Linked DNA regions of Thiocapsa bogorovii. Each later gene encodes a partner of the first gene's protein in a complex. Links are inferred from orthologs where the notes say so. Each region holds a gene or a part of one and is shown in the gene's direction. Other genes may lie near its edges. The genes, in order: trxB and trxA.

Region 1 (3,133 bases):
CGACGGCGTGGCGGTCGTGGTCTTCATGCTGTTGGCCGGTATCGCCGCCGGGGAGACGCCCCCGGCGATCGGCGACGCGCTGATGCTCTTTGCCACCGAGATCGTCGGAGGAATCGCGTTCGGCTTCTTCATCGGCTGGATCGCCCTCAACATGATCAGCAGGACGGCCAACTATCAGGTCGAGATCATGGTGACGCTGGCGCTGGCCATGAGCGGCTATGCCATCGCCGAGCATGCAAACGTCTCCGCACCGATCGCCATCGTGGTCGCCGGCCTGATCATCGGCAGTCGGGGTCGCTCCATTGCCCTGACCGAGGCCACCCGATATCGATTGGACGACTTTTGGGAGTTGGTCGACGAGATCCTCAACGCCGTGTTGTTCGTGATCATCGGGCTGGAGGTCCTGGCGATCAGCATGACCGGGCAATTCATCTCTGCCGGTCTCTTCGCGATCCCGTTGGTGTTGCTCGCACGTCTGGCCAGCGTCGGTCTGCCCTTTCGCATCCTGCGCCGGAGTCGCCACTTCGAACCCGGATTCCTGTCGATCCTGACCTGGGGCGGTCTGCGCGGCGGGATTTCGGTCGCTTTGGCCCTGACGTTGCCCGATGGCGAGCCTCGCGATCTGATCCTGACCGTGACCTACATCATCGTGGTCTTCTCCGTGCTGGTGCAGGGCCTGACACTCGGGCCTTTGGTCCGCCGCGTAGCCGCGAGTCCCCAGGGGACGAAGAACCCGTGAGCTCCGCATGGCCAACGCGGCGGCGCGGGTATCTCGCGCGAGTCTTCGAGCGCAGCTCTGCCGACCATCGACCGCAAGTCCGAACCGGATGCAATGCGGTGCACGATCCGAATACAACGCGCAATTGACTGGAGTATCGAGATATGAGCGAAACCAAGCACTGCCGGCTCTTGATCCTTGGATCCGGCCCCGCCGGCTACACGGCGGCCGTCTACGCCGCCCGCGCCAACCTGAGCCCGGTCCTGGTCACCGGGCTGGAACAGGGTGGCCAGTTGATGACGACGACGGACGTGGACAACTGGGCGGGGGACCCGGACGGCGTTCAGGGGCCGGACCTGATGGAGCGGATGCGTCGCCACGCCGAGCGCTTCGAGACCGAGATCCTCTTCGACCACATCAACACGGTCGATCTCGGAACCCGCCCCTTCAAGCTCACCGGCGACTCCGCCGTCTACAGCTGCGATGCGCTCATCATCGCCACGGGCGCCAGCGCCATGTATCTCGGCCTGCCCTCGGAGGAGGCGTTCCGCGGCCGCGGGGTCTCGGCCTGCGCCACCTGCGACGGCTTTTTTTATCGCAACCAGAAGGTCGCCGTCATCGGCGGCGGCAACACCGCGGTCGAGGAAGCCCTCTATCTGTCGAACATCGCCTCCGAGGTCATTTTGGTGCATCGACGCGACGCCCTTCGCGCGGAGAAGATCCTGCAGAAGCATCTGTTCGAAAAGGCCGAGCACGGCAACGTCAAGATCGCCTGGAACCACACCCTGGACGAGATCCTAGGCGACGCGACCGGTGTCACCGGGATGCGCATCAAGAGCACGTTGGACGACTCCACGCAGGATATCGATCTCCAAGGCGTCTTCATCGCCATCGGCCACAAGCCCAACACGCAGATCTTCGACGGACAGCTCGAGATGGCCGGCGGCTACATCAAGGTTCACAGCGGCATTGACGGCAATGCGACAGCCACCTCCGTGCCGGGCGTCTTTGCCGCGGGCGATGTCATGGACCATGTGTATCGCCAGGCGATCACCTCCGCGGGTACCGGCTGCATGGCCGCGTTGGATGCCGAAAAATATTTAGACGCCTTGGCGGCCGGGGGCCAATAGCGGCCCGGAGCATCTGACAGATCAGCGCATCTGGGTTCGTCGGAGAACAGGGCGCGTTCAGCGTGTGTGGGGAGCAAGGCGCGCCGACGGGTCGGAGCGGCCTACAGCGAAGCGGCGCGATGTCGGCCCGTCGTGCGATTCAGCCGAGGCTCCACGCGCGCTCGATCAGGCCTTGGGCACCGATCGGGCGCCCTCATGTGGCTCTTACCGGCGCGGCCCTCAGATCAATGCCCATGTATAGACTGACGACCCACTCGGCGATAGCCGACATCTCCGCGGACCAATGGAACCGGCTCGCAGGGGACGACAGCCCTTTCCTGCGCCATGAGTTCCTCGATGCCATGGAGCGTCACGGCTGCGTCGGGGAGTCACTCGGCTGGTTGCCGCGTCATCTCGCGCTGCACGACGCGGAGGGCCATCTGGTCGCGGCTGCGCCCTGCTATCTGAAGTTCAACTCTTACGGCGAGTTCGTCTTCGACTGGAGCTGGGCCGACGCCTACCGGCGCAAAGGGTTGCGGTACTACCCGAAGCTGGTGCTCGCCTCGCCCTACACCCCCGCGACGGGACCGCGGCTCCTGACCGGGGATTCGCCCGCGCGCCGGGATCACGCACGCGCGCTGATTCAGGGCGCGATCCGGGTGGCCGAGGAGGTGGGAGTCTCCTCGATGCATTGGCTCTTCACGGCGGACGACGAGCAGGCAATGCTCGAAGATCAGGGCCTGCTCAGACGCGTCGGCTGTCAGTTTCACTGGCACAACCGGGATTACAGCTCCTTCGAGGATTATCTCGGGGCCTTTACGGCCGAGAAGCGCAAGAAGATCAAGCGCGAGCGGCGGCGCGTCGTGGAGTCCGGCGTGCGGGTTCGACGCATCCCGGGGAACGCGGTGACGGAGGCGGAATGGGCCACCTTCCACCGCCTCTACTGCGACACCTTCGACAAGCGCGGCGGAATCCCGACCTTCTCCCTGCCCTTCTTCCAATCCATCGGCGAGACGATGGGCGAGAGTCTGCTGCTGGTGCTTGCAGAGTACGGCAACGACATCGTCGCCGCCGCCTTCGATCTGGTCGGCGCCCGCTCGCTCTACGGTCGCCACTGGGGATGTTTTCAGGACTTCCACAGCCTGCATTTCGAGGCCTGCTACTACCAGGGCCTGGACTACTGCATCGAAAAGGGTCTGACCCGCTTCGAGCCGGGCGCCCAAGGCGAGCACAAGGTCAGCCGCGGCTTCCTGCCGACCCCGACCTGGTCGGCACACTGGATCGCCGACCCGGCCTTCCGCGACGC
Region 2 (3,253 bases), 810 kb from region 1 along the record:
GCCCGCGGCACCGGCCCGCGCGGTCCGCCCGATGCGGTGGACATAGTCCTCCGGATCCTCTGGCAGGTCGTAGTTCACGACATGGGTGACGTCCGGGATGTGTAGCCCGCGCGCGGCCACGTCCGTGCCGACCAGCACGGGGAGCTTGCCATCGGTGAAGTCCTTCAGGAGCTTCAGGCGTTTCTTCTGAGGCACGTCTCCGGAGAGCACCGCGGTATTGATGCCGTTGCCCTGAAGGAAACCCCAGACACGATCGGCCTCGCGCTTGGTGTTGACGAAGACCATGATGCGCGCATCGTCCCAGCCGCGGACCAGGCCCAGGAGCAAGGCGATCTTCTCCTCGTTGGAGGTCATGTAGCAGCATTGGCGCACGCGATCGGCGGTGATGGTCTCGGTCTCGATCTTCACCAGCTGCGGGTGATTCATGTGCTCGTAGGCGAGCTCGGTGACGCGATAGGAGAGCGTCGCCGAGAAGAGGAGGCCCTGACGCTCCTCGGGCGGCGGCATCCGTCGGAGCAGAAAGCGGATGTCCTTGATGAAGCCGAGGTCGAACATTCGGTCGGCCTCGTCGAGAACGACCGCCTCGATCGCCTGCAAATCGAACACCTTTTGCTTGAAATAGTCGATCAGGCGCCCAGGTGTACCGATGAGGATGTCGACGCCACCGGCAACCCGGTCGCGTTGCTCCTGATAACCCGCTCCGCCGTAGACCACCGCGATGCGCAGGCCTGTATGCTTGGCGAGAAGCTCCGTATCCCGATGGATCTGGACCGCGAGCTCACGGGTCGGGGCGAGGATCAGCGCACGCGGACGTGCGATCTTTGCCGGGGCAGGCTCGGGATTGGTCAGCAGGCGTTGCATGAGCACGATCAGAAAGGCCGCAGTCTTCCCGGTGCCGGTTTGGGCTTGACCGGCAACGTCCCGGCCCGACAACGCGAGCGGCAGGGTTTGTTCCTGGATCGGCGTACAGCGGGTGAAGCCCGCGTCGTCGAGTCCATCAAGGATCCGTTGATCGAGCGCGAAGCTGTCGAAGCGGGTCTGAGTGAGGTGTTTGTCGGTCATGACGTGGGGAGTCCCTGGAGCTACGGGCCTCGCGAATTGGGCAAGGCTTGCAAAATCTCTTCGCTTTGGATCAAATAGCATCTTACTCAAGGGCACATTCCAACGCCAATTCGCCCGCCCGCTCCACGACCCGTTCGCGCCGCGCCCCAGCGACCCCGCTCCGCCGTCATCCGCCGAACGTAAACAGAAACAACCGCCCGTGCCGCAAACACCCTATGGGAGATCACTTCAGTGAGCGATAGCATCGTCCATGTGACCGATGATTCATTCGAAGACGAGGTTTTGAAATCCCTCGAACCCGTGCTCGTGGACTACTGGGCCGACTGGTGTGGGCCCTGCAAGATGATCGCGCCCGTGCTCGACGAGATCGCAGGGGAATACGCCGGCCGCATCAAGGTCGCGAAGCTCAACATCGACGAGAACCCCAACACACCGCCGCGCTACGGGATTCGCGGTATCCCGACCCTGATGCTGTTCCGTCAGGGCGAGGTCGAAGCCACCAAGGTCGGGGCGGTGTCCAAGTCCCAACTGACGGCCTTCATCGACAGTAACCTTTAAGGAAGACCGGTAACGGCATCCGGTTCAATCTGCCGGCCGCCCCCGCGGACCGGAACCGACACCGGCACCCATGGCCACCGATCGACACTCCCGAGGGGCCGCCGCCAAGGCGCCCCGTCCCCGTAAAGCGACCACCCCCAACCGCGTTCCCCCGCAACACGGGCCCTGCCCCGGGGCGTTGCCGAACACCCCCTCACCTCCGCCGACGACAAAAAATGTGATGAACCTAACCGAATTGAAGAAAGCGCCCGTACCCGAACTGGTCGCACTCGCCCAGTCCATGGAGATCGAAGGCGTCGGGCGGTCGCGCAAACAGGACCTGATCTTCGCCATCCTCAAGGCGCAGGCGAAACGGGGCGAGGACATCTACGGCGACGGGGTGCTCGAGATCCTGACCGACGGCTTCGGGTTCCTGCGATCCGCAGACGCCTCCTATCTCGCCGGGCCAGACGACATCTATGTGTCCCCCAGCCAAATCCGGCGTTTCGCTCTGCGTACCGGCGACACGATATCGGGGAAGATACGTCCGCCCAAGGACGGCGAGCGCTATTTCGCGCTGTTCAAGGTCAACGACATCAACTTCGACCGGCCGGAGAACGCCAAGTCGAAGATCCTCTTCGAGAATTTCACGCCGCTGTTTGCCAACAAGCGGCTTACCCTCGAGATCGGCAACGGGAGCACCGAGGACATCACGGCGCGCACCATCGACCTGGTGGCCCCCATCGGCAAGGGCCAGCGCGGACTCATCGTCTCCCCGCCCAAGGCCGGCAAGACCATGATGTTGCAGAACATCGCCCAATCGATCGGCCACAATCACCCGGATTGTTACCTGATCGTGCTGCTCATCGACGAACGCCCGGAAGAGGTCACCGAGATGGCCCGCTCGGTCCGCGGCGAGGTCATCTCATCGACCTTCGACGAGCCCGCCACGCGTCACGTCCAAGTCGCCGAGATGGTCATCGAAAAGGCCAAGCGTCTCGTCGAGCACAAGCGCGATGTCGTCATCCTGCTCGACTCCATCACCCGTCTTGCCCGTGCCTACAACACGGTCGTCCCCTCTTCCGGTAAGGTCCTGACCGGCGGTGTCGACGCCAACGCACTGCAGCGACCCAAACGCTTCTTCGGTGCCGCGCGCAACGTCGAGGAAGGCGGCAGCCTGACGATCTTGGCCACCGCGCTCGTGGACACCGGCTCGCGCATGGACGACGTCATCTACGAGGAGTTCAAGGGCACCGGCAACATGGAGATCCACATGGATCGCCGTATCGCCGAGCGCCGCATCTTCCCCGCCATCAACATCAATCGCTCCGGCACGCGCCGCGAAGAGCTGCTGATGAACCCCGCCGAACTGCAGAAGATGTGGATCCTGCGTAAGATCCTGCACCCGATGGACGAACTCGCCGCGATGGAATTCCTGCACGACAAGCTCAAGGCAACCAAAACCAACGACGAATTCTTCTCCTCCATGAAGGGTTAAACCGCGTCTTGGTGCAACATGCATCGCTCCGAGTCAGTCCGCCGGCCTTGCGCGCGCCAACGAGCAACGCAGTTGACGCGGTTTAAGTCATTTTTTTCTTTGTTTCTGAACCGCGTCCGACCCGGATCTTCCGGTTTCCAACCGACGGCAATTCCA

What was found.
Region 2: the proteins of trxB (region 1) and trxA are in contact, whole or in part, in a crystal structure (PDB 1F6M), measured with the Escherichia coli proteins. The link is inferred for Thiocapsa bogorovii from one-to-one orthologs.

What each region holds. Positions count from the first base shown.
Region 1 is NZ_CP089309.1:3,845,365-3,848,497, reverse strand. Bases 55-2,865 are described here. They hold trxB (thioredoxin-disulfide reductase), read left to right. Parts: upstream 55-882; coding sequence 883-1,848; downstream 1,849-2,865. Other genes in these bases: LT988_RS17165 (GNAT family N-acetyltransferase), read left to right, coding at 2,082-2,865; LT988_RS17175 (cation:proton antiporter), read left to right, coding at 55-739. Also shown: more of LT988_RS17175, read left to right, coding at 1-54; more of LT988_RS17165, read left to right, coding at 2,866-3,133.
Region 2 is NZ_CP089309.1:3,030,345-3,033,597, reverse strand. What follows is about bases 26-2,956. They hold trxA (thioredoxin TrxA), read left to right. Parts: upstream 26-1,293; coding sequence 1,294-1,620; downstream 1,621-2,956. Other genes in these bases: rho (transcription termination factor Rho), read left to right, coding at 1,841-2,956; LT988_RS13725 (DEAD/DEAH box helicase), read right to left, coding at 26-1,062. In the rest of the region: more of LT988_RS13725, read right to left, coding at 1-25; more of rho, read left to right, coding at 2,957-3,097. UniProt on the Escherichia coli protein: Participates in various redox reactions through the reversible oxidation of its active center dithiol to a disulfide and catalyzes dithiol-disulfide exchange reactions.